2 regions of the Paenibacillus sp. GM1FR genome follow, and region 1 is predicted to be linked to the other one. Evidence: predicted binding sites of a transcription regulator. Region 1 holds the regulator's gene; the other holds the start of a gene.
The links. The regulator Rex, encoded in region 1, represses fermentation and respiration genes when NADH is low (regulators of the CRP and FNR family bind a similar motif). The targets are predictions, from matches to a motif close to TTGTGAAATATTTCACAA.
Positions count from the first base shown of each region.

Region 1 (3,219 bases):
GAGAATCTACGGTTCTTCATGCGAATGGATGACGCCAAAACGGTGTACTGGATGGAAGCCAGCGGCCAATTCCGCAGCAAATCTCTCCAGCTGTATGCCGTACCTGTAGATGTGAGTGCACAACTTAAGGATTTATTTTTTGACAAAAAGAAAAGTGTTGTGCTTACATCGGCTACGCTCTCGGTAGATAAGTCATTCCAGTTCATGATTGAGCAGCTTGGCTTACAGGAAGCCTCTGAGAATAATCGGCTGTTAACGTCGATGCTGCCATCACCTTTCAACTATCGCGATCAGGCACTTCTGGTGATTCCGCGTGATTTCCCGAGTGTGAAGGGAAGTGTGGGTGATGCGCACTTTGTTAATATGCTGGTGCAATCACTTGCAGAGACGGCAATTGCTACGCGTGGACGCATGATGGTTCTGTTTACTTCATACAAGATGTTGCGACAGGTCTATGATCCGCTGAAGGAGGCACTGTCTGGCAACGACATCTCGTTGCTTGGGCAAGGCGTTGACAGTGGAAGTCGTTCCAAATTGACTCGCAGGTTTCAAGATGCCAAAGCTACGGTACTTCTGGGCACAAGCAGCTTCTGGGAGGGTGTAGATATCCCGGGAGAGGCGCTAACCTGTCTCGCTATTGTGCGATTGCCTTTCCAGCCACCGAATCATCCGTTGGTGGAAGCCAAGAGTGAGTTGCTTCAGGAACAGAAGAAAAATCCGTTCATGAAACTGTCCGTGCCGCAAGCGGTCATTCGTTTCAAGCAGGGATTTGGCCGATTGGTGCGTACAGCAAAGGACAGAGGAATTGTCATTGTTTATGATACACGGGTGATTGAAGCGTATTATGGTAAATTCTTTTTATATTCATTACCTGGTCCCAAAATGGAGCATATGCTCACGGAGCAAATGGTTCCACGAATTACCGAGTGGTTGGAAGAACCTGCTAATGAACAAAAATAATGGTTGTTTTGTTCGTTATATCATTGCATGACACTATCGTTTGGCGTTAAACTTTATTAGATATTTCCGTATCCGATTAAAGCAGTTGCTCGTAAGAACTTATAACCTAAATTACAAGGAGCATTCTGTATAAAATGTCACGTTTATATTTGAGTTTTATACAGAATGCTCATCTTTTCATCTATTATTTTATCGTGGCCTTGGTAAGGGGGAGCAAGAATGAAATCGGATAAAATTTCGGAAGCGGTGGTACGACGTCTGCCTGTTTACTTGCGTTATTTGAACGAGTTGCATCAGCGTGAGGTGGCTACTGTTTCTTCTCAAGAGCTTGGACAAAGGCTGGATCTGAATCCGGCCCAAATTCGTAAAGACCTGGCTTACTTCGGTGATTTTGGTCGTAAAGGGATCGGGTATGATGTATCCTATTTGATCGAGAAAATTCGTCACATTCTCAAAATTGATCAGCAAATTAATGTAGCTCTGGTAGGCGCGGGTAATCTCGGACAGGCCTTGTCCAACTACAACGCATATCTGAAAGACAACATGAAGATTGTTGCTGTATTTGATGCATATGGACCGAAGATTGGTAGTCAAATCAACAGTTTGACGGTAAAACCAATGGATGAATTGACGGAAGCGGTTAAAATGGAAAACATTCGCATCGGAATTATCACGGTTCCGGATACGGAAGCCCAAAATGTAGCCGATCAGCTTATTGAATCCGGAATCGAAGCGATCCTTAATTTTGCACCAACCATTCTAAAAACACCGCCGCATATCCGCATTCACCATGCTGACTTTACAACGGATCTGCTTAGTTTGGCCTATTACTTGGAGACTGGAAAGGACGACGAGGAAGATGACAACAAATAGATGGGTAATTCACAACGGCAAATTTGCCGTTAATGAAGGCGGCACAACATGGAACGTTGTCCAAGGATACATGGTTGTTGAGAATGACAAGATTGTGCATATTGGTGAGACATTGCCGGATGAAGACAAAAATTGTACCAAAGTGGATGGAAAAGGACTGTTCTTCCTGCCGGGTCTGATCAATACGCATGGTCATGCAGCGATGTCGTTGCTCAGAGGGCACGGAGACGATCTTGCATTGCAAGTATGGTTGCAGGAAAAAATGTGGCCGATGGAAGCGAAAATGACTTCAGAAGACGTATATTGGGGAACTTCGCTATCGGTGCTTGAAATGTTGAAAGGCGGAACTACAGCTTTCCTGGACATGTACGATCACATGGATCAAGTTGCCAAAGTTGTGGAGCAATCCGGCGTTAGAGCAGCACTGGCACGTGGTGTAATCGGGCTGTGCTCGGAAGAAGAACAATTGCGGAAGCTGGAGGAGTCGGCTGCGTTTGCGCGTGAGTGGAATGGACAGGCAGATGGTCGCATTACAACCGTAATCTCGCCACATGCACCATATACATGCCCTCCTGACTACATAGAGAAGCTTGTGCAGGTCGCGAACGACCTAAACCTTCCCCTTCATACACATATGTCGGAAACGCTTCGTGAAGTCGAGCAGAACGTGGCTGATTATGGACTGCGTCCTGTGGCACATCTGGAGAAACTGGGCTTTTTCTCTCGTCCATCCCTGGTTGCACATGCGGTGCATCTGAATGACGAAGAGATTGAGATTCTGGCCCGTCATGATGTGGCTGTATCCCATAACCCGGGAAGTAACCTGAAACTCGCTTCCGGTGTTGCGCGGGTACCTGCGTTGCTGAAAGCAGGAGTTACCGTGTCACTCGGAACAGACGGACCGGCAAGCAACAACAATCTGGATATGTTCGAGGAAATGAGACTGGCTGCATTGATCCACAAAGGTGTATCTGGTGACCCGACGGCAGTGCCAGCAGGCGAAGCGTTACTACTCGGAACGTCATACGGTGCCAAATCTATCTTCTTGAACAATACCGGAGCACTCCAGGTCGGCATGAAGGCTGACTTTATTGCCTTGGACATTGAACAGGCACATTTCTATCCACATACAGACCTGATCTCACATACAATCTACTCGGCTTCTGCTAAAGATGTTGAGCACGTATGGGTGGATGGAAAACAAGTGGTGAAACATGGCGAATGTCTGACGCTGGATGAAGAACGCATTTTGCGTGAGTCTCAATTGGCATTTGATGGTCTGCTTGCTCGTTAATTGCAGGACAGCATCATAGGGAAAGGAAGTTCGGCTTTTGAAGAAAAAAAAGAAGTGGATATGGATTTCGCTGCTTGCACTGGTTCTGATTC
Region 1 covers NZ_MKZL01000011.1:675,521-678,739, forward strand. Annotated here, with positions in the region: gene dinG (ATP-dependent DNA helicase DinG) at 1-960, shown strand, start outside; gene PAEAM_RS08865 (redox-sensing transcriptional repressor Rex) at 1,180-1,833, shown strand; gene PAEAM_RS08870 (amidohydrolase) at 1,820-3,127, shown strand; gene PAEAM_RS08875 (DUF5590 domain-containing protein) at 3,165-3,219, shown strand, end outside.

Region 2 (3,219 bases), 190 kb from region 1:
TCTGGACATGAAATTAAATCCACGTGATGCGGTAAAGCTTGAATTGACCAATGCATCCTAAGTATACCAAGAAGCCCAATCTCTTTTTAGAGAACTGGGCTTTTTTTCATTAAATATATAAACAAGATCCGATCAGCATAGTCAAATATTAAATACGACAGATCTCGTTCGGGCAAAGCTCACAGTGACAGATTCCTTGCAGCATCTTCAGATCTTTGATGACAATCATGCCATTGTCATATTCAATCCCATCTTTCTTACGCAGGTCGCTTAACATGCGGTTTACACTTTCACGAGTGGCTCCAATCATATTGGACAGGTCCGTGTGGGTAATTTTTTTGTGAATAATGACATGCTCTCCATGAGGCTCACCATACGAATTCGACAACCGAATGAGGGTGGAGCAAAGTGCACCCGGTTTGCCATATAACATGAGATCCCGGAATTTGGTCTGTGTCAACCGGTGGTGGATGCCCATCCATTTCATAAAATCGATCGCGAAGTCACAATGCTGGCAGATTAACATTTCCAGGTCTTTATGTTCCAGTACACCGATCTCACTGTCCTCCAATACTTCCGCTGAGAAGCTGTGTTTAGAGCCAAAGAAGGGATCAGCCTGCCCAATCATATCACCGGATTGATACATGTACATGATCAGTTCCTTGCCTTCATCCGTGGATTTGGTGATCTGGGCACGGCCCCGTTTCATATAATAAAGTTTGTCAGAGATGTCGCCTTCCCAGTACAGATGTGTACCTTCCGGATAGGTTCTATCTTTCATGGTAACCAGTAGATGGTTGAAATTTGCTTCCGAAAAACAGTTAGTATTACCGCGCTTTTCCAGTACAGTTGTTAGTTCTCTCATAAGTCTATCTCCCCTTTATGTCCATCGGACGACCTTCTGTAGTAAGCAGTAGCCTCCGAGGTTCGCCGCAAACCGTTGCCGTCCTGATCAGGGTCATCTCGGCCGGGAGGAAGGACGGTACAAATTGCGGTGGTTCAATTTTTAAGTTCAGTATATACCTAATCTTACCGTTTGAGGGGGAAGGAAAGGGGGCAAAAATGACGAAATTTCAAACATTGTGATAAAATTCACTTTTAATGGAGAGGATGAATTTTACAGCTCTATATTTTAAATAGGAAGTGGAAATGGTCGTATGAAGGACACTACAAAACTTAAATTAAATCTGTTATACTTTGTGAAAAAAATCACATAATTAAGTTTATTGTCATGTTACGATGTGAATGTAAACGAGAGAGACAAACTAATACGAACCTTTAGGAGGATGAGGGAGATGGCTGTAAAGAACGAAGTCGCCCCAGCAAAAGAACCGACAGCAGGTCAGTATATCCAAACGTTAATCGACAAAGCGAATAAAGCACACGCCGCATTCATGAAGATGGACCAGAAGCAGATTGACCGGATTGTGCAAGCGATGGCGCTTGCGGGTCTGGATAAACACATGATGCTCGCCAAGATGGCCGTAGAAGAAACAGGCCGCGGAGTGTATGAGGATAAAATCACCAAAAATATATTTGCAACAGAATATGTGTATCACAGTATCAAGTACGATAAAACCGTAGGTGTGATTGAAGATAACGAATATGAGAGCTTCCAGAAAATTGCGGAGCCGGTCGGCATTATTATGGGGATTACACCGGTCACGAACCCAACATCAACGACGATGTTTAAAGCACTGATCTCTATCAAGACGCGTAACCCGATCATCTTTGGTTTCCACCCATCTGCACAGAATTGTAGCCGGGAAGCTGCCAAAATCCTGCTGGAAGCGGCTGTGAAACATGGTGCACCAGCAGATTGTATCCAGTGGATTGATGATCCTTCCATGGATCGTACAAATGAACTGATGAATCACAATGATGTGGCTCTCATTCTGGCAACAGGCGGATCAGGCATGGTACGTGCAGCGTACAGCTGTGGTAAACCTGCACTGGGCGTAGGACCGGGTAACGTACCTTGCTTTATCGAGAAAAGCGCGGATATCAATCAGGCAGTTACGGATTTGATCCTGTCCAAGTCTTTCGATAACGGCATGATCTGTGCTTCCGAGCAAGCGGTCATCATTGAAGAACCGATCTTCGATCAAGTGAAGAAAAAAATGATTGCAAATGGCTGTTACTTTGTTAACAAAGATGAAGCAGCAAAATTGACAGCAGGTGCGATTAATACCGAGAAATGTGCGGTGAACCCGGCGATTGTTGGTCAATCTGCGGTAAGCATTGCGAAATTGTGTGGTATTGAAGTTCCAGCAGGCACCAAAATTCTCGTGGCCGAGATTGAAGGGGTAGGTACCAAATTCCCATTGTCGGCTGAGAAATTAAGCCCGGTACTGGCTTGTTACAAAGTTAAAACGGCAGCAGAGGGAATTGAACGTGCAGCAGAAGTGGTTGCTTTTGGCGGCATGGGTCACTCCTCGGTTATCCACTCCACAAATGAAGAAGTGATTGGCAAATTCGCAGATCGTCTGCAAACCGGACGGATTATTGTGAACTCACCATCCACACACGGTGCCATCGGGGATATCTACAACACAAACATGCCGTCATTGACACTGGGATGCGGATCATACGGACGTAACTCGACTTCTTCCAACGTAACCGCTGTGAACTTAATCAATGTGAAAAGGGTGGCTCGTCGTACCGTGAATATGCAATGGTTCAAAGTGCCGAACAAAGTCTACTTCGAAAAAGGGGCAACACAGTATCTTGCCAAAATGCCTGACATCACACGTGTGGCCATTATTACGGATGCCATGATGGTGAAGCTTGGATATGTTGAAAAGGTAGAACACTATCTGCGTCAACGCCAAATGCCAGTAGCAATCGAAGTGTTCTCCGATGTTGAGCCAGATCCATCCACAACAACGGTAGACCGCGGAACCGAAATGATGCGCCGCTTCCAACCAGACTGCATTATCGCACTCGGCGGTGGATCACCGATGGATGCTGCCAAAGCCATGTGGTTGTTCTATGAGTATCCAGACACGGACTTTAACGATCTGAAACAGAAATTCATGGATATCCGCAAACGGATCTACAAATATCCACGTCTCGGCGTAAAAGCGAAATTTGTAGCGATCCCAACCACATCGGGTACAGGTTCTGAAGTGACATCATTCGCGGTTATCACAGATAAAAATCAAGGTAACACCAAATATCCATTGGCCGACTATGAGCTGACACCAGACGTAGCGATTG
Region 2 covers NZ_MKZL01000011.1:487,188-490,406, forward strand. Annotated here, with positions in the region: gene PAEAM_RS07930 (hypothetical protein) at 1-61, shown strand, start outside; gene PAEAM_RS07935 (Crp/Fnr family transcriptional regulator) at 149-865, opposite strand; gene adhE (bifunctional acetaldehyde-CoA/alcohol dehydrogenase) at 1,296-3,219, shown strand, end outside.
Region 2: a site for Rex is predicted at 1,198-1,215, ahead of adhE (bifunctional acetaldehyde-CoA/alcohol dehydrogenase). Genes of this name have one in related genera too.